4 regions of the Mesorhizobium sp. M1342 genome follow, and region 1 is predicted to be linked to each of the others. Evidence: predicted binding sites of a transcription regulator. Region 1 holds the regulator's gene; each other region holds the start of a gene.

Region 1 (7,271 bases):
GATCAGTTGGTCGAGCGGCTGCAGCGCACGGGACGACACCAGGGAAGACGCGAAGATCATGCCGGCCGTCATCTTCCCTTGCAGCACGAGCCATGCTCCGACACCCAGTATTGCTAGCTGAAGCATCATGCGTACGGCTCGCGACGTTCCACTGAAAATCGCGTTGGCCATCGACGAACGGTCATGCAGGACTAGCGCCTCCGCCACGTGCCTTCCCCACACTCGCGCGGCGTTTTGGATCATGCCCATGGCGCGCAGCGTCTCTGCATTCCGGGCAAAGGCCTGCTCCGACAGGCTGGCAACAGCCGAGCGTTCCGCCGACAAGGCATCATTCTTGCCGATGGCAAACTGATTTGCCACGACCAGCGCAAGCAACAGACCAGATCCCGCCAGCGTAAGCCAGAACAGCAAAGGATGGATGAGGTACAGCAGGGCGAGGAAGAACGGAGCAAACGGCAGGTCGAACAAGACCGCCGCGCCACGTGACCTGATGAAGGCGCATACCGAGGCAAGGTCGCGCAGTGGAGGCAGGGCTGCTCCCCCGGCGTACTTAGCCTCCAGCGAGACGGCGAATGTCCTCGCGCCCAGTCTGTTGTCGACAATGGCTGCAACGCGCTGCGTGTAAACGGAGCGGACCGCATCGAGGAGACCGAGAAAGGCGAGTGCGAGAACCGCGATAGCAGAGAGGTAAAGAAGCGTCTCGACGCTGGAGGAAGGCAGGACGCGGTCATAGATCTGCAAGAGATAAAGGGGGATCACCAATAGCAGGATGTTGATGAGGAACGAAAAAACACCGACATCGGCGATGGCGCGCCTCAAGACTGCCCGCAGATCAGACCGTGCAATCATTCCCGCGCTCCTAACGGCTCATGGCCCCAACATAAGGGCGTCGCTTAGACCGAATGGTCGCCGGCGATGTCCAAGGGGTGGTGCTGCAGGTCGTCCAGCGTATAGGCGCGGATGTAGTCGATCTTCATCTCCGCTGGCGTAGCCAGATGGTCAGGAGGCTGGCCGGCAATGCCGCCCACCGCGAGATTGGCCAGCATATACATGGGATCGTGCATGTCGGCCGGCGTCGCTGCTTGAGCGACCTTTACACCATCATAGGTCCAGACAAGCTCATCCTTCGTCCAGAGCAGGCCATAGGTGTGGAAACCGTCGGTATCCGCAACGTTCACCGTTGAAGAAACCTTCGTGTGCGCTCCCGTCTCATTGGAATGCGCCGTCATGTAGAGCGTGTTCGGGTCCTGGCCACGCGTTTCGACAACGTCCAGCTCCGGCGGCCACGAGCCGTCCTCCGGAAGCAGCCAGAACGCCGGCCAGGCTCCGGCTGTTTCAGGAGGATCCGCCCGCATTTCGAAATAGCCGTAGGTTTGCGAGAAGGTGTCGTGGGTCGTCAGGATCCCCGAGGTGTATTCGTAGTTGTTGATCAGAGGCTTGATGTCCTCCGGCGCCTGCGCGGCGGTGATGGTGAGGACGCCGTTCTCAACGCTGAACGGATGGACCGAACTCGTCGGGCCATAATTGGCGTCGATATACCACTGCAACTCACCATTGCTGCTCAACGTGCTGCCGTTCGGCGCTCCCCACCAGAAATTGGAATTCCAGGTGCCGTCCTGCCCGTCCCGAAGGCTCAGCGTGTTGAAATCGTCGGAGAAGGACAGCGTCATTGCGGACTTGTCGATCGGAAGTTCGAACTGGGTGGGCTGCAGCTTGTCGATGGTCGTATTCTTGAACACCAGGATCTCGTCGGATCCGAGGTTCAGCATCACGTTCGATTCCACCTGGACCATCTGTGAACGGACGGCATCGAACGAAGTGAAGTCGTAGCCGTCAAGCCGGACCGCATCGGTCGCACCGAAGTCGAAGATAAGATCGCTTCCATTACCTTTGGAGATGGCGAAAGTATCGGCGCCATCGCCGCCGATCAGGACATCATTTCCCTTGCCGCCATCCAGCGTCTGGTGACCCGACCCGCCCTTGATGATGTTGTCCACCGCATTTCCGAACGCAAATCGGTTGGTGCCGGTAACGACGAGGTTCTCGAAATTGTCGGGGAGCTTGTAGCTCATCCATGTGTCGATCGTGTCGATCCCTGCCCCAGGATCCTCGACCACCTTATTGTTGGTGGAATAGAGATGATAGTAGTCGTCGCCGGCGCCACCGTAGATCGTGACAGTGACGCCGGTGTCTCCCCAGAAGGAGTCGTTGCCGGAGGTGCCATGCAGTTCCGGTCCAGACCCGGTGGCCGAGAACCAATGAGTGGAAGCGCCGGTGTAGGCAAGAGGGATGCCCTTGGCATTTAAGACCGTGCTCATCAGAAATCCTTCCCAATGGTGCCCGACCTGGTCAAAGGTCCGGCGACCGCTTCCAAGCAACGCTGCAAAGAACGAGATCGTTCCACAGAATCGTCATTAGATCCGAGATCGCGTTGAGCAATCGACAGACGAGCAATGAATAAAGAGGAGAGGACTCGCAATAATTTGAAGTAATTTATTAAAATTGTATATTTCTGCAGAATACGCGTCATCCGACGAACGTATATCTAAATTAACTCAAAGTCATTCTTGCGTGGCTTTCTGGTCGGAGTCTGCGGGCAAGATGGCGACGTACCAAGTAATTCGCCGTGCTTCCTGCGGCCAGCCGGGCCCCAATAGAGAGTTTGGGAGATCGGGGAACGCCAGAAGCTGCCTGTCGCTTTGGCCCAAATGCAGTCATTCGAAACCTGATGAGGATGACCGCTCCTGGCGTCACGTGCTCGCTCCCCATCCATGAGACGAGTGCAACATTCCACCGGCTGTTGGCGACCGCGTGCTAATCGAGTTTTCCCGATCTATCGGGACGGAACAGCCACCTAGTCTTCCCTGATCGCGTAACCCGCCCCACGGATGGTGCGGATGACATCAGGCATGCGGCCGTTGTTGACCGCCTTGCGCAGCCGGCCGACGTGCACGTCGACAGTGCGTTCGTCGATGTAAATCGTCTCGCCCCAGACATTGTCGAGCAGCTGGCTGCGCGAGAACACGCGGCCGGGGTGGCGCATCATGAATTCGAGCAGGCGGAATTCGGTCGGCCCGAGCCGGATCTCGCTCTTCTTGCGATAGACCCGGTGCGACTCGCGATCGAGCACGATGTCGCCGACCTTCAGCACGCTGGACAGCACTTCCGGCTTGGCCCGGCGCAGCAGCGCCTTGACCCTGGCCATGAACTCCGGCGTCGAGAAGGGCTTGACCAGATAGTCGTCGGCGCCGGTCGACAGGCCGCGCACGCGGTCGCTTTCCTCGCCTCGCGCGGTCAGCATGATGATCGGCAGCCGCTCGGTCTCTGGGCGCATTCGCAGGCGCCGGCAGAGTTCGATGCCGGAAACCGCCGGCACCATCCAGTCGAGCACGAGAAGGTCGGGAACGTTCTCCTGCAGCCGGATTTCGGCCTCGTCGCCGCGCGTCACCACCTCGACCTGGTAACCTTCGGATTCAAGATTGTAGCGGAGCAGCACGCCTAGCGGCTCCTCATCCTCCACCACCATGATGCGTGGTGCGATCATCGGCTGGTCACCCCTGTTATGCCGCTGGCGCGGACATTGCCGTCTCGTCCTGCTTCGGACGATTGGCTGGCAGCTGCGTGCCGGTCAAAACATAGTAGGCATTTTCGGCGATGTTGGTCACGTGGTCGCCGATCCGCTCGAGGTTCTTGGCGCAGAACAACAGGTGCGTGCACGCCGTGATGTTGCGGGGATCTTCCATCATGTAGGTCAGCAGCTCGCGGAACACCGAGGTGTATTTGACGTCGATGCGTTCGTCATTGTTTCTGAGCGTGGCAAGCGCTGCCGGGTCGGCGGCGGCGTACTCGTCGACGACCCCCTGCACCTGGATCAGCACCAGTTGCGCCATCGCGTCGATCGAATGCGAAAGGTCGTGCGGCGTGACACTCAGCCCGACAGTGCCGACGCGCTTGGCGATGTTCTTGGCAAGGTCGCCGATGCGCTCAAGGTCGCCGGCCATGCGGATCGAACCGACCACCGCACGCAGATCGTTGGCCATTGGCTGGCGCTTGGCGATCAGCGTGATGGCGCGATCGTCCAGCTCGCGCTGGCGTGCATCCATGATGGCATCATCGGAAACCACGCGCTGCGCCAGCGCATTGTCCGAATTGAGCAAAGCCCTGGTCGAGCCACTGACCATCGAGCGGGCGAGATCGCCCATGTCGCGGATCAGCTGGCTGATCTGCTCCAGATCCTCATCGAAAGATGCGACGGTATGTTCACCCATGATCTTCGTCCCTCGTATGCCTGAGCTCAGCCGAACCGGCCGGTGATGTAGTCCTGGGTGCGTTTGTCGTCGGGGGTGGTGAACATCTTGTCGGTGGCGCCCTCCTCGACCAGATAGCCTAGATGGAACATCGCGGTGCGCTGCGACACGCGCGCTGCCTGCTGCATCGAATGGGTGACGATGACGATGGTATAGTTCTGACGCAGTTCGTCGATCAGTTCCTCGACGCGAGCGGTGGCGATCGGGTCGAGCGCCGAACACGGTTCGTCCATCAGGATCACCTCGGGTGACACGGCGATGGCGCGTGCAATGCACAGACGCTGCTGCTGGCCACCGGAAAGACCCGTGCCAGGTTCCTGCAAACGGTCCTTGACCTCGTTCCAGATCGCCGCCTTCTTCAGGCTCGACTCTACGATCTGATCCATATCGGCCTTGCGCTTGGCCAATCCGTGGATGCGCGGACCATAGGCAACGTTCTCGTAGATCGATTTGGGGAACGGATTGGGTTTCTGGAACACCATGCCGACGCGCGCCCTGAGTTCGACGACATCGATGTTCTTGTCGTAGATGTCTTCTTCGTCGAGCGTTATCTTGCCGGTTACCCGTGCTGAATCGATGGTGTCGTTCATGCGGTTGAGGCAGCGCAGGAAGGTGGACTTGCCGCAGCCGGAGGGGCCGATCAGCGCCGTCACCTGATTCAGGCGGACGTCGAGATTGACATCGAACAGCGCCTGCTTCTCGCCATAGAACACGCCGACCTTGTCGCCGCGCATTTTGATCACTTCGTTCGACTTCATCTTGTCGCCCACTGCGTTTTCAAGGGACTGTTCGGTCATGATGTTCATACCAAGATGCCTTTTTTTCTACCAGCGCCGCTCGAACCGACGCCGAAGCACGATCGCGGTGATGTTCATGGCCATGAGGAAGACGAGCAGGATGATGATGGCGCCGGACATACGCTCGACGAAGGCGCGTTCGGCCTCGTTCGCCCACATATAGATCTGCACCGGCAGCGCGGTGGCCGGATCGAAAGGCGTCGTCGGTGGATCGGCGACGAAGGCGACCATGCCGATCAGCAGCAGAGGCGCGGTTTCGCCGAGCGCACGCGCCAGACCGATGATGGTGCCGGTGAGGATGCCGGGCGCGGCAAGCGGCAGGATGTGCTGGAACACCATCTGCATCTTGGAGGCGCCAAGACCGAGAGCTGCCGAGCGGATCGACGGCGGCACCGCTGCAAGTGCGGCTCGCGTCGCGATGATGATCGTCGGCAGCGTCATCAGCGTCAGCACCAGGCCGCCGACGAAGGCGGCAGAGCGCGGCATGCCCAGGAAATTGATGAACACCGCGAGGCCGAGCAAGCCGAAGACGATTGACGGCACTGCGGCCAGATTGTTGATGTTGACCTCGATAAGGTCGGTAAAACGGTTCTTCTTGGCGAACTCCTCCAGATAGATGGAGGCGGCGACGCCGATCGGCAGCGCCAGCAGCAACACGATCACCATCATATAAAACGAGCCGATGATCGCCACGCCCATGCCCGAGGTTTCCGGGCGGCTGGAGGCGCCGTAGGTGAACAGGCCGCTGTTGAAGTGCTCGGCCATCGCGCCCTCGGCCTTGAGCTTGTTCATCCAGGTGATCTGCTGGTCCGAGACCTTGCGTCGCGCTTCCTCGACGCTGAGGTCGATCTGACCCTTGAAAGCCGAGTCGAGATTGGCGGCGGCGAGGATGTTGACGTCGCGCGTCGTGCCGATCACGGACGGATCGGCGGCAACGATGTCGCGCAACTGGACGCGGGCGCCTTCCGACAGGAAGCCCTTGAGCTGCTTGATCGCCGGCTTATCGTCGGGATTGATGCCGAGCTTGGCCACCAGCGCGTTTTCGGCGAGCTTGGGATAATTCGCCTTGATCAGAACGCTCGGATCGGTTGCGCGTTTGCCGGAAGGATCGATCACCTTCTCGTCGAACGAGATCGGCAGTGATACCGTCGTCTGCCAGAAGGCGGTGTAGCCTTTCGAGACGATGGTGATCAGCATGATTGCCAGGAACGCCAGGCCTACGGAAATCGCCACGACGCCATAGATGCGGAATCGGCGCTCGGCAGCGTAACGGGCCTTCAGGCCGATGTCGCGGCGCGGATGGGCCGCCGCCCTGACCATCGTATCCATGGAAATGTCGGTCATTCGTACTGCTCCCGATATTTGCGCACGATGTAGAGCGCGACGATGTTCATCACCAACGTCAGCGCGAACAGCGTCAGGCCGAGCGCGAAGGCGACCAGCGTCTGCGGCGAATTGAACTCGAGGTCGCCGGTGAGCTGGTTGACGATCTTGACGGTGATGGTCGTCATCGCCTCGAACGGGTTGATGGTGAGGTTGGCGGCGACGCCCGCCGCCAGCACGACAATCATCGTTTCGCCGATAGCGCGCGAGGCAGTCAGCAGGACGGCGCCGACGATGCCGGGCAGTGCAGCCGGCAGGATCACCCGCTTGATCGTCTCGGAGCGGGTCGCGCCGAGGCCGAGCGACCCGTCGCGCATGGCGCGCGGCACCGCGGTTATGATGTCGTCCGAAAGAGAGGACACGACCGGGATCAGCATGACGCCCATGACCAGGCCGGCGGTGAAGATGCTCTGGCCCTGGATGAAGGGCGAACCGCCGGTCAGTGCCGCGGACAGGTCGCGCAGGAATGGCCCAAGCGTGACGACGGCGAAGATGCCGTAGACGATGGTCGGTATGCCGGCCAGCAGTTCAAGCGCCGGCTTGACCACCGAGCGCACCCTGGGCGTTGCGTATTCGGCCATGTAGACAGCCGACATCAGCCCCACCGGCACCGCAACCAGCAGTGCGACGGCGGCGATGTAGAGCGTGCCCGCAAGAAGCGGGATCAGGCCGAACTGGCCCTGGCTGCCGCCCGAACCGGCAGCGGCAAAACGCGGATCCCAGACGGTGCCGAAGAAGAAACTCATCGGCGAGACGCTTTCGAAGAAGGTGATCGTCTGGAACA
Region 2 (7,271 bases), on a different contig from region 1:
CCGGGATGGAACCGGGCTGATCGCCTCGCCGGCGGCCGAGAGCGGCGCTTTCGTCAAATCCGACCCGGCGCTTGAACGCCCTGACCTGCAGCTGCAATTCGTCATCGGCCTGGTCGAAAACCATGCGCGCACGCTGCACTACGGCTTCGGTTTTTCCTGTCATGTCTGCATATTGCGGCCGCACTCACGTGGCGAGGTTGGGCTGGCCAGCGCCGATCCATTTGCCGCGCCACGCATCGATCCGCGCTTTCTCGGCGACCAGCGCGATGCGGAACTGCTGCTGAAAGGCGTGAGGATCACCCGGCAGGTGCTGGCTTCGCCGGCGCTGACGCGCTACCGGCACAAGGAAATGCACATCGCCGGCGAGCCGAGCGATGCCGATCTGATGACCCATATCCGTACCCGCGCCGACACGGTCTATCACCCGGTCGGCTCCTGTCGGATGGGGGTCGACGAGATGGCGGTGGTCGATCCGCAACTCAAGGTGCGCGGGCTTGAAGCCTTGCGTGTCGTGGACGCCTCGGTGATGCCGACACTGATTGGTGGCAACACCAATGCCCCAACCATCATGATCGCCGAAAAGGCCGCCGACATGATCAGGGCTGCCTGATCGGAGCTCCAGGCCGCGGCGCCCATAGCGCGGCGGTCCTTTTGTTATGACGCAATTGCCCAGGGAAAACGTTACGCGCTTTCCCTGGGAAACCGTTCAAACTTCTCCTGGAATTGCTTAAGCCGCCGCCCGTGCCTCGCGGAACGACACCAGCTTGCGGCGGTTTTCGTCCCACAATGCCAATTTGACGCAGCGCAAGCTTTCGAGCAGCGTGACACGGCCGATGTCGCGCAACTCGGGATAATCCCGCAGCACTTCCTGCAACCGGTAGCACGGCACCTTGGCGGAGAGATGATGGACGTGATGGACACCGATGTTCCCGGTGAGCCAGTTCAGCACCGGCGGTAGATCGTAATAGGACGATCCGTGCAGGGCAGCGTGCTGGAATTCCCAGTCGGCATCCTTCGCCCATTCCGTTTCCTCGAACTGGTGCTGGACGTAGAACAGCCAGATGCCGGCCGAACCGGCGAGGATGACGATCGGCAGGTGGACCACCAGGAAAGCGCCTGGGCCGACGAACCAGATGAGGATGGCTGCCGCGACCGCGATGCCAAGATTGGTGGTCATCGACGACACCCAAGGGGTCAGGCCGCCGCGCATCATGCCGACGGGGAGCCTTTGCTCGAAGATGAACAGCCAGATCGGACCGAGCCCGAACATCACCAGCGGGTGGCGATAGAGACGGTAGGCGAGGCGGCCTCGCCACGACATCTGCCGGTATTCTGCAACGGTCAGCGTCCGGATGTCGCCCATGCCGCGTTCGTCAAGATTGCCGGCGCTGGCGTGGTGCGTCGCGTGGGCACGCCGCCAGCAATCGTAGGGCGTCAGCGTCAGGATGCCGAGCGCGCGGCCAATCCAGTCGTCGGCGTAGCGATTGGCGAAGAAGGAGCCGTGGCCGCAGTCGTGCTGGATCATGAAGATGCGCACCAGAAACCCGGCCGCGGGAAGGATGAGGACCAGTCCCCACCAATGGCCATAGGCATAGGCCGCCGAGGACAGTCCCCAGAGTATGGCGAATGGAATGAGGGTGATGGCGAGTTCGACGGCGCTGCGCCGCCTGTCGGGCTTCTTGTAGCGGGCGAGAATCTTCAGCCAGGCGCGCTTGCTGTTGGCCACCGCCTCAGGGGAAATCATGTTCATCAGGAAGCATAGGCGCGGTGCCTCGCCGCCGCAAGGCAACATCACGCAAAATTACTGTGCGTAATTGTCGCGTGGCTTGGCGGTCGAGCCAGCCAACCGCCAGCTCAACCTGCTGATGACGTCGACCGCTATTCGCGATCGAGGATAGGACAGCCGCGCTCGGTGCCAAAAGTCACGCGCACGCGGTCGCCACCCTGTCTGCCGCGGACCGTGATCTCCCGGCGGCCGATGGACTCAATTCTTGCGCGGCGGATGCCCATTCGCTCTGCCTTGTCGAGAGCCCGGTCTTCCGTGCAGCCTCGTTGACGCCGGTCGCGCCGATCGTCGCGACGGGGACCTTCGCAATCGTCGTAGGCGGGGTCGCAATCTTCCATGAGCTTCAGCCGCGGGCCATGTTTGCCCAATTGCAGCTGCAGATTGTCTGCTTGTGCCGGAAAGGCCGCCAAAGTTATGGCGCCGAGGCCGACAAGCGCCATCAGCGATGAGGTAATCGAAACCTTGCGCATTACGTCCTCCATTTGAACCAACCCATCTATCCTTAGATGGTTCGGCTCTCCCCGGCTATTGCCGATAGGAGGTTTGCTGCCAAGATCGATTGTTGCGTTACGGCCGGCGCCAGCCGATGTCACCGCGCTCCGCCCCATCGAGGCGGTCGAGCAGTTCTCTGAGCCGGTCGGGGATGTCGGCTTCGGTGCGGAAGGCCGGCAAGGTGCGCAGAAAGCGGGTCACCGCCTCGGCGCCGAACTGGCGCCTGATCTCGATGGCCAGCCCCTCTGCCTTTTCGCCCATGTTGCGGGTCATCATCTCAAAATCCTGTCTCGGCTTCGAAACTCCTGCAGCAAGAGAATGGTTCCCCCATCATGCCTGTGTGGCAAGCAAAGCCGGCGGTTAAGGTAAAATTTGAATTAAAGTCGAAATGTCTTGCCTGTCATTGTCCCGCCTTGGCCGGCGGCTTCCATAGTCGCTTACCCCTTGATTTTTGGCCGCCAAACATCGATATCGGGCACAAAATCCACATCATTCGAGATTGACGGGAAACGGCGATGAGCGACCAGGCAAAAGACGAACGCGCGCCCGATGAAGTCGAGGCGACCGAGCCCACAGCCGAGCGCACGGAAGGCAGCACCGACGGTGATTATGAAGCCCTTGTGCGGCTGCTGAAGGAAAATGAAGAGCTGAAGGACCGCGCGCTGCGCGTGGCGGCCGAGATGGAAAACCTGCGGCGCCGCACGGCGCGCGATGTGCACGATGCGCGCACCTACGCGGTCGCGAATTTCGCCCGCGACATGTTGTCGGTGTCGGACAATCTGCGCCGCGCGCTGGATGCGATTCCCGCCGAGGCCAAAGCATCGGGTGACGCCGGCTTCAAGGCGCTGATCGAAGGCGTCGACCTCACCGAGCGCGCCATGCTGTCGGCGCTGGAACGGCATGGGGTCAAGAAGCTCGCGCCTGAAGGCGAGAAGTTCGATCCCAATTTCCACCAGGCGATGTTCGAAGTGCCCAATCCGGATGTCCCGGCCAACACCGTGGTCCAGGTCGTGCAGCCGGGCTATTCGATCGGCGACCGCGTGCTGCGCCCGGCCATGGTGGGCGTCGCCAAGGGCGGGCCAAAGTTCGTCGCCGCTGAAGCACCGGTTGAGCCGGGGCCGGTGAACGAACAGGCTGAGAAAGATGCGTGAGGCAGGGGATAGGCAGTAGGCAGTAGGAAACTAGGGCAGTCGTATCAATCGCGCGGCTTCGTGCTATTCATACTGCCTAATCCCTAATCCCTACTGCCTTGGCCTCATGAACCCTATCGCGCTTCTTGACTATGCCGGTGTCGCCGTCTTCGCGGCGACCGGGGCGCTGGCGGCTTCGCGTAAGCAACTCGACATTATCGGCTTCCTGTTCCTGGCCAGCGTCACCGGGATAGGCGGTGGCACGCTTCGCGACGTTATCCTCAACCTGCCGGTTTTCTGGGTCGCCAACTCCGGCTATGTGCTGGTCTGCGCCGCGGTTGCGGTGCTGGTCTTCTTCAGCGCGCATCGTGTCGAATCGCGCTGGAAATGGCTGCTCTGGCTCGACGCCGTCGGGCTCGCCGCTTTTTCGGTGATGGGCGCGGCCAAGGGGCTTGCGATTACCGGTTCGCCGGTCGTCTCCGTCATCACCGGCGTGCTCACCGCCACTTTCGGCGGCATTCTGCGTGATCTCCTCGCCGGCGAGCCATCGGTGCTGCTCAGGCCCGAAATCTACGTTACGGCGGCCCTTGCGGGTGCCGGCCTTTACACGCTTGGCGAACTTGCCGGACTGCCGCCGCTCGCCTCGGACCTCGCCGGTTTTGCGGCGGCGTTCCTCGTGCGCGGTGGTGCGCTCAAATTCGGCTGGTCGTTTCCGTCCTACAAGAGCCGACCCGGCAGGCGGCCGGAAGATATTCCGTGAAGAGAGGGAATAGGGAATGGGGAATAGGGAATAGGGAATGGGGAATAGGGAATAGGGAATAGGGAATAGGGAATAGGGAATAGGGAATAGGGAATAGGGAATAATCAGTAGTCACAGGAGCTTAATCGTGGCGTCATCACTACTGCCTACTGCCTACTGCCTACTGCCTACTCAATCTCACGCCGCGAAGCGCTGGGCTTCGCCGCCATAATAGTTGACGTAGCGTGCGCCGATCTCCTTGACCGGCATCACGACGAACACATCGACCGTCGAGAATTCGCGATCGATGACGCAACCATCGCCGATGCGGGCACCGACGCGCAGATAGCCCTTGACCAAAGGCGGCATCGCGGCGATCGCCGCCTTGGCATTGACGGCCTCGATCGGCATCAGATCCATCGAGCAATAGCGCCCGGACACCGCGCGCACGTCCCAGGCCGAGTTCGTCCGGCAGTGGTGGGCTAGGTAGGTGAGCGCCTCGGCATGCGCCGCCGGCACGGTGCCGTGAAAGGACGCGCAGCCGGTCATCACACCGATTTCGTAATGGTTGATGTAAGCCCAGATGCCTTGCCACAACGCCTCGATGGTGCGCTTCGAGCGGTATTCCGGCAACACGCAGGAGCGGCCGAGTTCAAGGAAGCGCTGGCCGGGGTGGCGGGCGATGAGCTTGGTCAGCTCGAATTCACCTTCGGAATAGAAGCCACCGGCCGTGGCCGCGATTTCTTGCCGCAGCAGCCGATATGTGCCGACGATGCGGCGATGTTCGGGACCGGAAAGCGTGGTGTCCAAAACCAGCAGATGGTCGCAGAGCGGATCGAACCGATCGGCGTCCCGGCGGTCATGGGCCTGGAACAGGTCCTTCCTGGCGCCAAGTTCGTCGTAGAACACCCGGTAGCGCACTTCCTGCGCGGCCGCGATCTCGGCCTCGTTGCGAGCGAGCCGCACTTCAAGATTGCCTATACGGCCCAGCGCAGCGCCCTTTATGACGGAATCGACGTTACGTCCGGCAAGCAAGGCGCTGCTGGCGTTCGGCCGAGTGTCACATTCCGGCATAACTGTATGCACGAGTGATTCTCCTTCGAGCCATCCCTCTTGGCACGGGGATACGGTGTAGGTGCAACAGGATTGTGACAGTACCGTGATACGACGTCATGGGCAATACTTCGTCGGCTGGCGAATACGATCAACCGGCTACGTTTAAGTGATCGCCCGTGCCGAATGGCGGTGGAAAGCTCAGGCCGCGACGACCTGCCCCTCGACGGCATTGACCAGCGCCTCGGGGTCGAGCGGCTTGGTGACAAAGCCGCTGGCGCCATGGGCCAACACCGCATGACGGGTCTTTTCCTGGCTGTCGGCCGACAGCACCATGATCGGCACCGGCCGCACGGCACTTTCTTCCTCATGGCGGCGGATGGCGGCAATCGCGTCCAGCCCGTCCATGACCGGCATGTGGAGATCCATCAAGACCACGTCGAAGCGGTCCTTGTGCGCGGCGCCGGTGACAGCCTCGACGGCGGCCTTGCCGTTGCCGACCACCTTGACGCGATGCCCGGCCTTCAGCAGCGTGGCGCGGGCCAGCATGGCGTTGATGTCATTGTCCTCGGCGATCAGCACCGACAGGCCGCGCTGGCGGTTGCCGATGGCGCGCAGCGTCGGCGCGCCGCGCCTTTCCGGCTGCGGCGGGCCGAGGCTCGGAGCATGGCTGCTCAACAGCACACGCAGAAGTGTTCCGCCACGCACCGGTCTGGCCAGGAAGGTTGCGTAGCCGCTGGCTCGGAACTCGCCAAGCATGCCGCGATCGGTCGGCGCGATCAGCGTGATCGCCTCACAGTCGGAGAAACCGCTTTGGCGCAGGCGCTTGAGCAGCCTTCCGTCGCCTTCTTCCATCGCTGCATCGACCAGGATCGCATCGCAGCCGGCGGCGAAAGGCGCGGCCTGTGCGGCAGTGGTGGCGATGTCGACCGCGCCGCCATTGGCGCGGATGGTGCGGGCGATGGCGTCGGCCTCGACGGCGTTCTTCGACAGGATCACCGCGCGTCTGCCCGAGAGAGCATTCTGGTGGCCCTGCGGCGCTTCGGTGGCCGCTATCGCAGGGATTTCGAAGACGAACTCGGATCCCTGGCCGAGCCGGCTGGATACCGAGATCGTGCCGCCCATGGCGGCCACCAGGCGTCTGGAGATGGCAAGGCCGAGGCCGGCCCCGCCATGTGTGCGTGTCGACGTGCCGTCGGCCTGCTCGAACTCCTCGAAAATGCGCTCCAGGTCGGCATCACGCAGGCCCGGACCGGTATCGGCGATGGTGAAGCATATGCGGTCGCTGGTTTCGGTGCGTGCGCGTGCTATGCTCACCAGCACGCCGCCGCTGTCGGTGAACTTGATGGCGTTGCCGATGAGGTTGAGAAGCACCTGCCTCACCTTGCCCGGATCGGCGGTGATCAATTGCGGCACGTCGGGTTCGACATGGCAACCCAGCCCGATATCCTTGGCGAAAGCCCGCGCTGCCAGCAATTCGATGATGTTGTCGGCGATCTCGCGCACCGACATCGGCTGCGGCTCGGGGTCGAAACGCCCGGCTTCGATCTTGGAATAGTCGAGAAGATCCTCGATCAGGGCAAGCAATGCGCTGGCCGAGGTCGAGACGGCGCCGACATAGGTTTGCTGCTCCGGCGACAGGCTGGTGTCGGCCAGCAACCTGGCCATCCCCATGATGCCGTTCATCGGGGTGCGGATTTCATGGCTGACGGTGGCGAGGAAGCGCGATTTGGCCTGGCTGGCATATTCGGCCCGTTCGCGTGCGGTGATCAGCGAGGATTCGGCGCGTTTGCGGGCGGTGATGTCGCGGGCGATGGCGCGGTGCGAAACCGCGCCGCTGTCCTTGTCGCGCACCGACAGTTCGATCCAGGAGAACCAGCGCTGCCCGCTCGGCGTGCTGATAGAGACATCGGTGGAACTCAGGCACTCATGGTCGGAAAAGGCGGCATCGGGAACCATGCCGACCTCGATGCCCAGTTCTGCCAGGGTCTTGCCGGCAAGGTCGCGCTGGTCGATCTCGACGAGATCGGCGAAGACCTTGTTGGCATAGACGATGTAGCCATCGCGGTCG
Region 3 (7,271 bases), on a different contig from region 1:
CTGGTGGCGCAGATCCTGACCGGCATCGTGCTGGCCATGCATTACACGGCTGACACCAATCTGGCCTTCGGCTCGGTCGAGAAGATCATGCGCGACGTGAATTCCGGCTGGCTGCTGCGCTACATGCATTCGAACGGCGCCTCGTTCTTCTTCGTCGCCGTCTACATCCACATCTTCCGTGGCCTCTATTACGGCTCCTACAAGGCGCCGCGCGAACTGCTCTGGATCCTCGGCTGCATCATCTATCTCCTGATGATGGCGACCGGTTTCATGGGCTACGTGCTGCCATGGGGCCAGATGAGCTTCTGGGGCGCCACCGTCATCACCGGCTTCTTCAGCGCCATTCCGCTGGTCGGCGACTGGATTCAGCAGCTGCTGCTCGGCGGCTTTGCCGTCGACAACCCGACGCTGAACCGTTTCTTTGCGCTGCACTATCTGTTGCCGTTCATGATTGCCGGCGTCGTCGTTTTGCACATCTGGGCGCTGCATGTCGTGGGCCAGTCGAACCCGACGGGTATCGAGGTCAAGTCGAAGACCGACACTGTCGCCTTCACCCCCTACGCGACCATCAAGGACGCGTTCGGCATGATCGTGTTCCTGTTCTTCTTCGCTTATTTCGTCTTCTACCTGCCGAACTATCTCGGCCATCCCGACAACTACATCGTCGCCAACCCGCTGAAGACGCCGGCCCACATCGTGCCCGAATGGTACTTCCTGCCGTTCTACGCGATCCTGCGCGCCATCACCTTCAATGTCGGGCCGATCAACTCCAAGCTCGGCGGCGTGCTGTGCATGTTCGGCGCCATCGTCATGTTGTTCCTGGTGCCGTGGCTCGACACTTCGAAGGTACGCTCGGCCGTTTACCGGCCCTGGTACAAGCTGTTCTTCTGGCTGTTCGTGGCCGATGCCATCCTGCTTGGCTGGCTGGGCTCGCAGCCGGCCGAAGGCAGCTATGTGTTCATGGCGCAGATGGCGACATTGTTCTACTTCGCCTTCTTCCTGATCGCGCTGCCGGTGCTCGGACTGATCGAGACGCCGCGACGGCTGCCGAACTCGATCACCGAGGCGGTCCTCGAGAAGAACAAGGGCGGCAGCGGACATCCGGCGGGCGCTACGGCGGCGCCGGAAACCAAAGGCTGAGCGGGTAGAGAATCTAAGGGGATTTGGCATGAAAAAGATTCTCACCTCGCTGGCGCTGATCGGCCTCGTGGCCGTCGCCGCTGGGGCCGCGGGCACTCGGGCGATCGCCGCCGAAGAGGCACACAATGTGGCCAATCCGACGCATTTCCCGATGGACGAGCCAAAGGAAATGGACTGGAGTTTCACCGGCCCGTTCGGCACTTACGACAAGGCGCAGCTGCAGCGCGGCCTCAAGGTCTACAAGGAAGTCTGCTCGGCCTGCCATTCGATGAACCTGGTGGCGTTCCGAACGTTGTCGGACCTCGGCTATTCCGATGCGCAGATCAAGACGCTGTCGGCCGAGTACACGATCCATGACGGTCCCAACGATGCCGGCGACATGTTCGACCGTCCAGGCAAGCCGTCCGACCACTTCCCGCCGCCGTTCGCCAACGACGAAGCGGCCGCCGCTTCCAATGGCGGCGCTGCCCCGCCCGACATGTCGCTGCTGGCCAAGGCTCGCGGCGTCGAGCGCGGCTTTCCGCAATTCGTCTTCGACATCTTCACACAATACGATGCCGGCGGTCCCGACTATATCCACTCGCTGCTGACCGGCTACGACCAGACGCCGCCGGCCGGCATGGTGATCCCGGAAGGCACCCACTACAATCCGTACTTCATGTCCGGCGTGTCGCTGAAAATGCCCAAGCCGCTCTCCGACGGCCAGGTGACCTATGATGACGGTGCGCCGCAGACCGTCGACCAGTATTCCCGCGACGTCTCCGCCTTCCTGGCGTGGGCGGCCGAGCCGCATATGGAAGACCGCAAGAAGACCGGTTTTCGCGTTCTGGTGTTCCTGCTTTTGTTCGGCGCGCTGGTCTATCTCACCAAGCGCAAGGTGTGGGAAGGCGTGGCCCACTAGACCACACAATCAAGTGATCGCGAAGGGCGCCGAGGGGCGCCCTTTTGCATTTCCGGAGGCTGGTCATGTCACATGGCCGTCATCGCATCCGGCGATCCTGTGCTGCTCTCATCAAAGGATCGCATTCATGAAAAGATACGCATCGCTCGCGGCAGGCCTGTTGCTGCTCATCCTCGGCTCGGCCGCGCAAGCGGAAGACGCTCAGCCCTTCGTCACCAACAAGGACGTCGACCTGACGATGATCCTGCCGCCGCCGCCGGCAAACGATTCGGCGCAGACCAAGGCCGAACTCGGCGAGGTGCTGACGCTGCAGGTGACGCGCACCCCGGAGATGGTCGCCAGCGCGGTGGCCGATGCCGAGGAGAATGTCTGGCGCTTTGCCGACGTCATGGGGCCGAAATTCAACAAGGAAACGCTGCCGAAATTCAGCGCTTTCTTCGATCGCGTGGTGGCTACCGAAGGGGCTGTCGTCGACCCGGCCAAGGATGTCTGGAAGCGCCGGCGCCCGCATCAGCTCAGCGATCTCGTCAAGCCGGCGGTCAAGCTGTCGAGCTCCGGTTCCTGGCCGTCTGGCCATGCCACCGTAGGCACGATGATGGGCATCATCCTGTCCGACATGGTCCCGGAAAAGCGCGCCGAGATCATGGCGCGTGCGGCCGAATACGCCCACAACCGCGAGGTCGGCGGCATCCACTATGCGTCCGACGTCGAGATGGGCAAGATTTCCGGCAGCGTTATTGCCGCGGTCCTGCTCAACCGGGACGACTTCAAGGCTGAATATGAAGTGGCCAGGGCCGAGCTTCGTTCCGATCTCGGCATGTAATCCTCGTCAGCCGGATTTAGACGGGAAGGGGCGCTTAAGGCGCTCCTTTTTTGTTAACGCTCGTGCTCAAGCGAAAGTTCGGCAATTAGTCCGTTGGCATGGCGGCATCAGGTTGATATTCGACGCATCGAACGGTGGCGAGAAGCTCGTCCCGCCATGGCCTTTGGAATTCGATGATGCGGCTCAGCGACTGTCACAACTTTTCCGATTTCCGGCGGATGGCACAGCAGCGGCTGCCCGGGCCGATCTTCAACTACATCGACGGCGCGGCCGACGATGAGGTCACCTATCGCCGCAACACCGAAAGCTTCGAGACCTGCGACCTTGTTCCCAACGTGCTGCGCGGAGTGAGCGAGGTCGACATGTCGGTGACGGTCATGGGCCAGAAGCTGGCGATGCCGTTCTATTGCTCGCCGACCGCCTTGCAGCGCCTGTTCCACCATCAGGGTGAGCGCGCGGTCGCCAGGGCCGCCGCCAAATACGGCACCATGTTCGGCGTCTCCTCGCTTGGCACCGTCAGCCTCGAGGAGGCGCGCGGCATCAGCAGCAGCCCACAGGTCTACCAGTTCTATTTCCACCGGGACCGAGGTCTTAACCGGGCGATGATGCAGCGCGCAAAGGCGGTCGGCGTCGAGGTGATGATGCTGACCGTCGACAGCATCACCGGGGGAAACCGCGAGCGCGACAAACGCACCGGCTTTGCCATTCCCTTCAAGCTCAATCTCGCCGGAATGGCGCAGTTCGCGCTCAAGCCGGCCTGGGCGATCAATTATTTCACCCATGAGGGGTTCAAGCTGCCGCAGCTCGACGAGCATGTCGACATGGGTGGCGGCACGATGTCGATCAGCCGCTACTTCACCGAGATGCTAGACCCGTCGATGACGTGGGACGACGTGGCCGAGATGGTCAAGCTTTGGTCGGGTCCGTTCTGCCTCAAGGGCGTCATATCGGTGGAGGATGCAAGACGCGCCGTCGACATCGGCTGCAGCGGCATTGTGCTGTCGAACCATGGCGGGCGGCAGCTGGATGGCTCGCGGGCGGCGTTCGATCAGCTTGCCGAGATCGTCGACGCCGTTGGCGACAGGATCGACGTCATCATGGATGGCGGCGTGCAGCGCGGCACCCATGTGCTGAAGGCGCTGTCGCTCGGTGCCAAGGCCGTCGGCGTCGGACGCTACTATCTGTTCCCGCTCGCGGCGGCAGGCCAGCCCGGCGTCGAACGGGCGCTTGAGCAGATGCGGGTCGAGATCGAACGCGGCATGAAGCTGATGGGCTGCAGTTCGATCGAACAATTGTCGCGCAAGAACGTCCGTTTCAGGTAATCTCGACCCATGAAATCCTCCCTCGAAGACACATTGCTCGCCGCGATCCGCACCATTCCGGATTATCCCAAGCCCGGCATCCTGTTTCGCGACATCACCACGCTGCTCGGCAATGCGCGCGCCTTCCGCCGCGCCATCGACGAACTGGTGCATCCCTATGCCGGCCAGAAGATCGACAAGATCGCCGGCATCGAGGCACGTGGATTCATCCTTGGCGGCGCCGTCGCCCATCAGCTCTCGGCCGGTTTCGTGCCGATCCGCAAGAAGGGCAAGCTGCCCTACGAAACGGTGCGCGTCGCCTATAGCCTGGAATATGGGCTGGACGAGATGGAGATGCACAAGGACGGCGTTGCTCCGGGCGAGAAGGTGATCCTTGTCGACGATCTGATCGCCACCGGCGGAACGGCTGAAGCCGCGGTCAAACTTCTGCGCCAGATCGGCGCCGACATCCTCGCTGCCTGTTTTGTCATCGACCTGCCGGACCTCGGCGGCCGCGCCAAGCTCGAAGCCCTCGGTGTGCCGGTCAGAACGCTGATAGGGTTCGAAGGACATTGAGGAGTGCTCTCCCTTCTCCTACAAGAAGGGAGAGGGAAAGTGGCGTTACTCGGCCTTCACCAGAACGGCGCTTTCGAACTCGAGCACCTTGTCGCCGGTGGAATCGAAAGCTTCCGAACGCAGCGCCAGCAGCCGCCAGCCGGGGCGTGAGGCGATTGGGCGGTGCGACAGCGCGGTGCGCGTGAAGGTGATGGTTTGCCCGGCATAGACCGGCTTCAGCCATTTCAGGTTCTTGAAGCCGGGCGAGGGACCGAATTCCGGCACTGGACCGGGACCGCTCCACGCAGCGATCTCGGCGTCCATACGGTTTTCCAGATTGAGTTTCATCCAGGTCGCGGCCGTGTGCCAGCCGGACGCGCAGAGGCCGCCGAGCACACTTTTCTTCGCGGCCTCCTCGTCGATATGGAAGATTTGCGGGTCGTACTTACGGGCGAAGGCCTTGATCGCCTCGGGCTCGAATGAGTGCGAGCCGAGCGTGACGGTGGTGCCGATACGGAAGAACTCGTCCAGTGTCATGCTTGGCTCCCCGCGGCATCGCGCGTGAGGAACATGACGGAGTTCTCGAGCTCGAAGACGCTTTCGCCACGCTGGTTGAACAGTTCGCTGCGCATGGTGACGAAGCCGAGTTGCGGCTTCGATTTCGACAGGCGCTTGGCAATAACCATCAGGGTGCCGGTCAGTTGGTCGCCGGCCAGGACCGGCTTCTTCCATTTGACCTGATCGACTCCGGGCGCGCCCTGGCAGGTCGAGTCCAGCAGGAACGCATCGCACAGCATGCGCATGAACATTGCGCAGGTGTGCCAGCCCGACGCTGCCAGCCCGCCGAGGATGCTGGCCTTACCGGCTTCCTCGTCGAGATGCATCGGCTGCGGGTCGAATTCTCCGGCGAATTCGACGATCTCGGCGGCACTCACGAGCTTCGAGCCGAGGTCGATCGATGCGCCCTCGATGAAGTCCTCATAGGCCCATGTTTTTATCTCTGCAGTCATGGTCTGGAATCCGGCTTGTCGACCCACGATCCCCAGGATCGGGGTTTCCGGATGCAGGCCGGCGTTCGTTTGGTCAAGCGATTTCTACTGCGCCAGCCTGTGGCAGCCGATCGACAGGGCCACTCAGAGCCAGCCGCGGCGGCGGAAGTACCAGAAGGGCAGGATCGCCGACAGCACCATCATGGCGATGGCGAAGGGATAGCCAAGCTCCCATTTCAACTCGGGGATGACGTCGAAATTCATGCCGTAGATCGAGGCGACCAAAGTCGGCGGCAGGAAGATGACGGCGGCGACCGAGAAGATCTTGATGATGGCGTTCTGCTCGATCGAGATCATGCCGAGGGTGGCGTCGAGCAGGAAGGAGATCTTCTGCGACAGGAAGGTGGCGTGGTCGGCGAGCGACAGCACATCGCGCGACAGCGTCTTGATGCGCGCCTTGGTGTCCTTGCTCATCTTGGTGCGGGTCGAGGCATGGGCGAAGAAGCCTGCCAGCCGCTGCAGAGAGATCAGGCTGTCGCGGATCGAAGACGCGATGTCCTCCTTGCGGCCGATGGCTTTCAGCAACTCCTGGAAATCACGGTTGCGCTTGGAAACCTTGGTCGACCGCGCCTCGAATATATCGCGCGAGATCGCCTCGATGTCGCGGCCGGCGCGTTCCAGAATGTCGGCGAGACGGTCGACGATCGCCTCCAGCAAGCCGATCAGGATGGTGTCGCCGCTGGTGCAGCCGGTCGCCACCTTCTCGGCGCGCTGCGGAAAGGTCTTGAAGGCCTTCGGCTCGTGGTAGCGCACCGTGATCAGCCTTGTGCCGGCGAGCACGAAGGTGACCGGCGACATCAAGGGATCGTCGACCTCGGTCTGGGCGGGCAGGGTGGCGGTCATGAAGTAGGCGCCGTCCTCGACATAGAGGCGGCTCGAAATCTCGATCTCCTCCATCTCCTCGCGCGTCGGAATGGCAACGCCGAGCCAGCTCTCGATCGTCGCTTCCTCTTCCTTTGTCGGGTTGAACAGGTCCGCCCAGACGATGGTCTCGCTGTTTGCCAGGAGATCGTCGACGACGCGCAGGCGGTCATTGTCCACGACGAAGGCCTTGATCATCGCCTGATATCCCTTGCTGGGGTCAAAGGGTGCGTTCGGATTGACGCGTCGTGTTGGATTGCACGAGACGGACACTTTCGCCGAAAGCGCCGACCGCGTGCCCCAGCCGATTAGACCCGTGATGTGACAAGGTCAAGGCAGGCCATGCCGCCCGCAAAACAGGTCAACGGCAAGTGCTGTCAACGATGCAGAGAGATAGCGGACGGCACATTGCCGCCCGCCATCTTAGGATACGTCTACCGGGAGTTTGGCAGGATCTGGTGCAGCACGATGGCCCAGACGGCGCCGAAGGCGATCGATGAGCCGAGGATGTACTGCACGAGGTCGGGGAGCGTCTTGACGAAATCCGGCGGCGCCAGCGTGGCAAACAGCGCCATCAGGATCGGCAGACCGATGACCAGCATGTTGCGCTCGGTCAGGGGTGTACCGCGCACGACGCGGAA
Region 4 (7,271 bases), on a different contig from region 1:
TCGGCAATGCGGCCGTACCGCTGGCCATGCAGGTGGCTTTTCCCACGGCGGCGCAGCTGTCGCGGGCCGGATTGGACGATCGGGCGCTTCGCAATGCCGAGATGACGAAGCTCGACACACTCGCGAAGAAGACCGGCGCCGACCAGGCGCTTTCCGGCAGTCTCGTCTGGAGCGACAAGGAACTGGGCTGGATCGCCAACTGGCGGCTGGCCGCGGCCGGCAAGACCTACATCTGGCAGGTGCGCGGTGTCGGCTTCGACGAGGCTTTCCGTGTCGCCATCAGGGGCGCAGCACAGATTCTGTCAGGCAATGGGCAACCCGAATAGACCTCGACCGCGTCGCTGGCACAATCGTGCCGCATTGGTCAGTGGCGGGAGCTCGTGGTAAAAGCCTGCCTGAACGAGAGTATTGGCGATGAACAAATTCACACCCGCAAAGCCCGCCGGCGCGCGCGGCGTCGACGAGATCACCGGCAGCCGCCGTCTGCGCCGCATGCGCAAGGCCGACTGGTCGCGCCGTCTCGTGCAGGAGAACCGGCTCACGGTCGACGACCTGATCTGGCCGATCTTCGTCGTCGAGGGCAAGGGTGTCCGCGAGCCGATCGCCGCCATGCCCGGCGTCTTCCGCCTGTCGATCGATCTCGCCGTCAAGGAGGCCGAGCGCGCGGCAAAACTCGGCATTCCGGCACTCGCCACCTTCCCCAATGTCGACATCTCGCTGCGCGACCAGACCGGCTCGCACATCCTCGATCCCAACAATGTCATCAACCGCGCCACCCGTGCGATCAAAGATGCGGTGCCGCAGATCGGCATCATCACCGACGCAGCGCTCGACCCGTTCACCAGCCACGGCCATGACGGCATCCTGCGCGACGGCATCATCGTCAACGATGAGACAGTGGAACAGGTAACCGCCGCTGCCGTCATCCAGGCGGCCGCCGGCGCCGACATCATCGCGCCGTCCGACATGATGGACGGCCGCATCGGCGCCATCCGTGACGCGCTCGACGCCAACGGTTTTCAGGACGTCGCGATCATGTCCTACGCGACCAAATTCGCGTCGGCCTTCTACGGCCCCTATCGCGAGGCTGTGGGCACCGCCGGCCTGCTCAAGGGCGACAAGAAGACCTACTATATCGACCACGCCAATTCCGACGAAGCAGTGCGCGAGGCCGAACAGGACATTGCCGAGGGCGCCGACATGCTGATGGTCAAGCCCGGCCTGCCCTATCTCGACATCATCCGACGGCTGAAAGACGAGTTCCAGATGCCGACCTTCGCCTACCAGGTGTCGGGCGAATATTCGATGATCAAGGCGGCAGGCGCCAATGGCTGGATCGACGGCGAGAAGGCAATGCTGGAATCGCTGCTCGCCTTCAAGCGCGCCGGCTGCGACGGCATCTTGACCTATTTCGCGCCCGAAGTGGCGGAACTGCTGAAGGGGTAATTTCTCTTCCGGCGATGACCGGTCGCGGCAACCAATGTCGGCGAATCCGCTTCTACATCCCTACCAATTTCCGGCTCCTGGCCGGGGAATCCATAGCGGGGGTCGCTTGACCCCTAGCCTGGGCTTCGTTCGCGCTTGAAATACCGCTTGCAATTCACAATCAGTTTGATACAAAACAACTGCTTGCAAAATACAACTGGTTATCGAGGAGGCTCGCATGTCCAAACTTCGCGTCAACGCTTTCACCCTGTCGCTCGACGGCTATGGCGCCGGTCCCGATCAGGATCTGCAAAATCCTCTCGGCGTCGGTGGGGAATCCTTGCACAAGTGGTTTGTCGACACCCGCACCTTCCGAGAGATGGTGCTCGGACAAGATGGCGGCACCACCGACGTCAACGAGGCGTTCGCGGCGCGCAGCTTCGAAAATGTCGGCGCCTGGATCCTCGGCCGAAACATGTTCGGACCGATCCGCGGCGAGTGGCCTGACGACAGCTGGAAGGGCTGGTGGGGCGACAACCCGCCCTATCATGTGCCGGTTTTCGTGCTCACCCATCACAAGCGGGAACCGATCACGATGGAGGGCGGCACCACTTTCCACTTCGTCACTGACGGTATCCATTCAGCTCTTGAACAGGCTAAGGCTGCCGCTGGCGGCAAGGACGTGCGGGTCGGCGGCGGCGTCGCCACCATCCGGCAATATCTGCAGGAAAAACTGATCGACGAGATGCATCTGGCGATCGCGCCGGTGCTGCTGGGCACGGGCGAGAACCTTTTTACCGGCCTCGACATGCTCAAGCTCGGTTATGTCTGCAACGAGCAGGTGGCGACGCCGCTCGCCACGCACGTCATCATCAAGCGGGCGTAGGTGGAGAGCCAATCTCCCCCCTCGAGGGGGAGATTGCAGCTTCGTCTATCTCAATACTTCTCCGGCACGTAAAGCTCGCGCGGCAGCACTTGGCGTTCGTATTCGGGGTTGAAGACGCGCTCCGGCAGCGTGATCTCCTCGTGCGGCACCTCCTCGTAGGGCAATTGCTTGAGCAGATGGTCGATGCAGTTCAGCCGCGCGCGCTTCTTGTCGTTGCCCTCGACGATGAACCAGGGCGCTTCCGGGATGTTGGTGCGGGCGAAGGTCTCTTCCTTGGCCTTGGTGTATTGCTCCCAGCGCACGCGCGACTGCAGGTCCATCGGCGACAGTTTCCACTGCTTCATCGGATCATGGATGCGCATCAGGAAGCGCATCTGCTGTTCCTCGTCGGTGATCGAGAACCAGTATTTGACCACGGTAATGCCCGAGCGGACCAGCATGCGCTCGAACTCCGGCACGTCGTGAAAGAATTCTTCGACCTGATCGGGCTGGGCAAAGCCCATCACCCGCTCGACGCCCGAGCGGTTGTACCATGAGCGGTCGAACAGCACGATCTCGCCGCCGGCCGGCAGATGCGGGACATAGCGCTGGAAATACCATTGCGACTTTTCGCGCTCGGTCGGCGCCGGCAGTGCCACGACACGGCAGATGCGCGGATTGAGCCGCTGGGTGATGCGCTTGATGACGCCGCCCTTGCCGGCCGAGTCGCGTCCCTCGAAGATCACCACCAGCTTCTTCTTGTGGTAGGCGACCCAGGACTGCAGCTTGATCAATTCGGACTGCAGGCTGATCAGGTCGCGAAAATATTGCATGCGATCGATCGAAGGCGGATGCGAATTCTTGTAGATCTTGGCGATCTCCATCGACAGCGCCGGCTCCGACATTTCGAGCTCATAGTCTTCGTCGAGCGTGTCGGCGAGTTCGGCTTCAAGCCAATCCCTGGCCGCAGAATTCTGTTTTAGCTCGGTCATTATCGGCTGCTCCACTTGCAAGCTCTGTCGATCGGCGCCCCAAACTCCCGGCTTACAGCCCGGAACGGCAACGCCTGAGCCGACTTCAATATAGGCCCGCAATGACGGTTTTATTGCAGCCTGACCTGATCGCCATCACTGCAAAAACCCGCGAGGCATGATCGATCCGCCGCCCTGGCATGGAGACATACCGCGCAAATTGTCCTACAAATAGCAGCCACATTCGGGCGCCCTTCCCAACCCCTTCTCAATGCAATCGCGAGGACCGACATGGAATACCGCACTCTCGGCCGTTCCGGCCTGAAAGTATCGACGCTGACCATGGGCACCATGACTTTCGGCGGCGCCGGTGCATTTTCGGCTGTCGGCAAGACCGACCTCGACGAGGCGCGCCGGATGATCGATCTCTGCATCGACGCCGGCATCAATGTCATCGACACCGCCAATGTCTATTCGAACGGCATGTCGGAAGAAATCATCGGCGAAGCGCTCGGCGGCAAGCGCAAGGGCGACGTGCTGATCGCCTCCAAGGCACGGATGCGGATCGGCAAAGGTCCCAACGATGAAGGCCTGTCGCGCCATCACCTGATCCGCGAATGCGAGAAGAGCCTGAAGCGGCTCAGGACCGACGTCATCGACATCTATTTCCTGCACGAATGGGATGGCGTGACACCGCTGGAGGAAACCATCGCCGCGCTCGATACGCTGGTTGCCCAGGGCAAGATCCGCTATGTCGGCTGCTCCAACTATTCCGGCTGGCAGGTGATGAAGGCGCTCGGCATCAGCGACAGCCATCATCAGCCCCGCTTCGTTACGCAGCAGATCCATTACACGCTGGAAGCGCGCGAGGCGGAGTACGAACTGCTGCCGATTTCTGTCGACCAGGGGTTGGGCGTTCTGGTCTGGAGCCCGCTTGCCGGCGGATTGCTGTCCGGTAAATACCGCCGTGACAGCCCCACCGCCCGGCAGCTCGCCGGCTGGTCCGAACCGCCGATCCGCGACGAGGACCGGCTGTGGCGGATCGTCGATGTGCTTGTGGAGATCGGCGCGCAGCGCGGGGTGTCGGCAGCGCAGGTGGCGCTGGCCTGGCTGCTTGGCCGGCCGTCCATCAGTTCCTTGGTGATCGGTGGCAGGACGGAAACGCAGTTCCGGGACAACATCGCGGCGGCAAGCCTGGTGCTTTCCGGCGAGGAGCGCGAGCGCCTCGACGCGGTCAGCCGGCCGCCCTTGCTCTATCCCTACTGGCACCAGCAACTGACGGCAAAGGACCGTTTTGGTGCCGCCGATCTGGTGATTGACCGAAGCGGCATCTGATCGGCAAATCGACGGCGATAGGTATCGCCACCGCAATGATGGGCCTGGCCCTTCATTGCGACGCGCATCTTGCAAGCCTGGCCATCATCGACGCACTATCGCTTCAGCTGTTGTGTTTGACGGCTAATGCTCCTAGGCAGGACCAGAGCCGCGAGGCAGTGAAAAGGAGCCGATATGGCGCGACCACCAAATTACGATCAGGAACGCAAGGAACGCGACCGCCAGAAGGCGGCCAAGAAGGCCGAGAAGCTGGCAGCCAAGGTTGCAGCGAGGGAACGTTCGAAGCCCGAAGACGAGACTGAAGCCGAAACCGAAACGGCAAAGTGACGGCAAACGGCCCGCAGATGCGGGCCGCGCCTCAATTCGGATTGCCGCCCCGGATGTCGCCTTGTGTCAGGCCGGCGCCTTGTCGCTGACGAACACGTCCACTTCGCGTGCTGCCGCGATGAAGGCGCGCCTGGCGTTCATCGCCGGCTTGTCGCCGGCGAGTGCGTCATGGCAGGCCTGCAGGGCCGCGCGATGCTTGGGGCTGCGCTTGCCGGGCCAGCTGTTGAGGAGGTAGTCGGAAGCCTCACGCGCCGTGCGCAAGAGCTGAGTGCTTCCCGCCGCGACTGACTTCACAGTCACAGGTGTTTCAAATCGGTTGTTTTCCATGGCCGCTCCTTACGCCATCGGCGTCTGCGAAGCGAGGCGAAAGTGCGCATACGTCCAGACGCCGCTTTGCGCCCCTTCATTCACTCTTAAGCAGCAACGACGGCAAAGCCTCTGGCGCGAAGACCGCGCCGATCGTTGGCGAGCGACGTCACCAGCCGGTCGCGGCTGCCGACGATGTGGACCGAGAGCAGGCGCGCGGCTTCATCGGCGTCGCCAAGGCGCGTGGCCGCCAGAATGGCGCGATGTTCAGCCCAGGCGCGGGCAAGAGCCGCTTCGTCGCGAACCTCCAGCCAGCGCGCCCGCGACAGGCGCGTCATGGCATCGCGGACCGCCCTAAACAGGAATTCGTTGCCGGACAGACGCGCCAGTTCGATGTGGAAATCCATGCCGACACGATGCCATTCCTCGCGCGGCGTGTCGTTGTCGCAGGACTCGAGCATCGCCTCGATGACATCGACGGCGCTCCGGTCCGCCAGGCTGCATGTCAGGCGAAGCGCCGCAACCTCGACCGCCTCCCTGTAGACGGCGATCTGCTCGAGTTCAGCCAGATTGATGGGCGACACCGTCCAGCCGCGCCCGTCCCTGCCGACCAGGCCCTCGGTCTCAAGCCGCAGCAGTGCTGCCCTGACCGGGGTTCGCGACGCGCCGAAGCGGCTCTCGATCCAGCGCTCGGTCAGCTTCTCGCCGGGACCGATCTCGAGGCCCAGGATCATTTGCCGAAGCTGTTTCTCGACGCTCTGCATCTGCGACATTCTTGCTCCCGGTTTCCGGTCGTTATGGCTTCGGACCGTTTGACGACGATCACATTTGAGGTTGCATTGACAGCGGCCAAGCTTGCGTCCATGACGTGAACCATCTTGGTATCCCAAATTGGTATCCGCAGCAACCATCGAGAAAAGAGTTGCTGGGACAGGACATATGACATGCAGCAGAGCACGCCCCCGGCGACCGACAGCACCTACAACATCCACTGGCGGCGCAATCTGTTCGTGTGCTTTGCCGGCTCGTTCTCGACGCTTGTCGCCATGACGCTGCTTTTGCCGTTCCTGCCGCTCTATATCGAGCAGCTCGGCGCCGAAGGCCACGCGGCGATCGTGCAGTGGTCGGGGATCGCCTATGGCGCGACATTCTTCGCGGCGGCGCTGGTGGCGCCGCTCTGGGGACGTCTCGGCGACCGCTACGGCCGCAAGGTGATGCTGGTTCGCGCCAGCTTCGGCATGGCCATATGCATGTCGCTGACCGGCATGGTGCAGACGGTCTGGCAACTGGTGCTGCTGCGGCTGCTGATCGGTTTTGCCGGCGGCTATTCCTCGGGATCGACCATCCTCGTCGCCATGCAGACGCCGAAGGAGCGTTCCGGCTGGGCGTTGGGCCTGCTGTCGGCCGGTATCACGGGTGGGGCTCTGGTCGGTCCGCTGGTTGGCGGCGCCCTGCCGCCGCTGATCGGCATCCGCGCCACCTTTCTCCTCTCCGGCGGCGTCATCTTCCTGGCGTTCCTGGCAACCACGTTTCTGATCAAGGAGAATCCCCGGCCGAAAACAGCGGACGCCGCAACGACGCAGAAGCGGAAAGGCGGCTGGTCACAAATCCCCGACAAGCGGCCTGTCGTCGCCATGCTGGCGACCGGCATGCTGTTGAGCTTCGCCACCATGTCGATCGAGCCGATCATCACCGTCTATGTGCAGCAGTTGATTGCGGACCAAAGCCGTGTGACGCTGATATCAGGCGTCGTCATGTCGGCGGCGGCCCTTGGCGCCATCCTGTCGGCCTCGCGTCTCGGCAAGCTCGCCGACCGCATCGGCCACTGGAACGTCATCATCGGCGCGCTTGCCGTCTCGGCGCTGCTGCTGATCCCGCAGGCCTTCGTCACGCAAAGCTGGCAACTCATCGGCCTGCGCTTCCTGATGGGCCTGGCGCTGGGCGGCCTCTTGCCGTGCATCACCAGCGTTATCCGTCACAATGTGCCTGACGGCGTCGGCGGCAACGTGCTCGGGTTGTCGATTTCCGCCCAGTATGTCGGG

What was found. Region 1 encodes PhoB, which activates phosphate uptake and scavenging genes when phosphate is short. Its sites were predicted from a motif close to TGTCATNNANCTGTCAT; they were not measured.
Region 2: olsB (l-ornithine N(alpha)-acyltransferase) is a predicted target of PhoB. The motif match lies at 5,285-5,301, and genes of this name have one in related genera.
Region 3: NKH06_RS12595 (acid phosphatase) is a predicted target of PhoB. The motif match lies at 2,108-2,124, and genes of this name have one in related genera.
Region 4: ppk2 (polyphosphate kinase 2) is a predicted target of PhoB. The motif match lies at 3,384-3,400, and genes of this name have one in related genera.

What each region holds. Positions count from the first base shown of each region.
Region 1 is NZ_JAMYLI010000024.1:25,751-33,021, reverse strand. Features, by position in the region: gene NKH06_RS23335 (type I secretion system permease/ATPase) at 1-849, opposite strand, end outside; gene eglC (endo-1,3-1,4-beta-glycanase EglC) at 894-2,318, opposite strand; gene phoB (phosphate regulon transcriptional regulator PhoB) at 2,855-3,544, opposite strand; gene phoU (phosphate signaling complex protein PhoU) at 3,561-4,268, opposite strand; gene pstB (phosphate ABC transporter ATP-binding protein PstB) at 4,295-5,113, opposite strand; gene pstA (phosphate ABC transporter permease PstA) at 5,132-6,448, opposite strand; gene pstC (phosphate ABC transporter permease subunit PstC) at 6,445-7,271, opposite strand, start outside.
Region 2 is NZ_JAMYLI010000042.1:403-7,673, reverse strand. Features, by position in the region: gene NKH06_RS29665 (GMC family oxidoreductase) at 1-610, shown strand, start outside; gene NKH06_RS29660 (fatty acid desaturase) at 728-1,750, opposite strand; gene NKH06_RS29655 (hypothetical protein) at 1,879-2,256, opposite strand; gene NKH06_RS29650 (hypothetical protein) at 2,354-2,554, opposite strand; gene grpE (nucleotide exchange factor GrpE) at 2,794-3,429, shown strand; gene NKH06_RS29640 (trimeric intracellular cation channel family protein) at 3,536-4,168, shown strand; gene olsB (l-ornithine N(alpha)-acyltransferase) at 4,346-5,221, opposite strand; gene NKH06_RS29630 (response regulator) at 5,402-7,271, opposite strand, start outside.
Region 3 is NZ_JAMYLI010000010.1:131,546-138,816, forward strand. Features, by position in the region: gene NKH06_RS12585 (cytochrome b) at 1-1,140, shown strand, start outside; gene NKH06_RS12590 (cytochrome c1) at 1,169-2,041, shown strand; gene NKH06_RS12595 (acid phosphatase) at 2,169-2,864, shown strand; gene NKH06_RS12600 (alpha-hydroxy acid oxidase) at 3,041-4,186, shown strand; gene NKH06_RS12605 (adenine phosphoribosyltransferase) at 4,196-4,741, shown strand; gene NKH06_RS12610 (MaoC family dehydratase) at 4,787-5,257, opposite strand; gene NKH06_RS12615 (MaoC family dehydratase) at 5,254-5,730, opposite strand; gene corA (magnesium/cobalt transporter CorA) at 5,854-6,828, opposite strand; gene NKH06_RS12625 (uracil-xanthine permease family protein) at 7,065-7,271, opposite strand, start outside.
Region 4 is NZ_JAMYLI010000011.1:190,942-198,212, reverse strand. Features, by position in the region: gene NKH06_RS13965 (hypothetical protein) at 33-326, shown strand; gene hemB (porphobilinogen synthase) at 415-1,446, shown strand; gene NKH06_RS13955 (dihydrofolate reductase family protein) at 1,664-2,311, shown strand; gene ppk2 (polyphosphate kinase 2) at 2,362-3,282, opposite strand; gene NKH06_RS13945 (aldo/keto reductase) at 3,553-4,596, shown strand; gene NKH06_RS13940 (hypothetical protein) at 4,771-4,923, shown strand; gene NKH06_RS13935 (DUF982 domain-containing protein) at 4,990-5,223, opposite strand; gene NKH06_RS13930 (GntR family transcriptional regulator) at 5,337-6,002, opposite strand; gene NKH06_RS13925 (multidrug efflux MFS transporter) at 6,174-7,271, shown strand, end outside.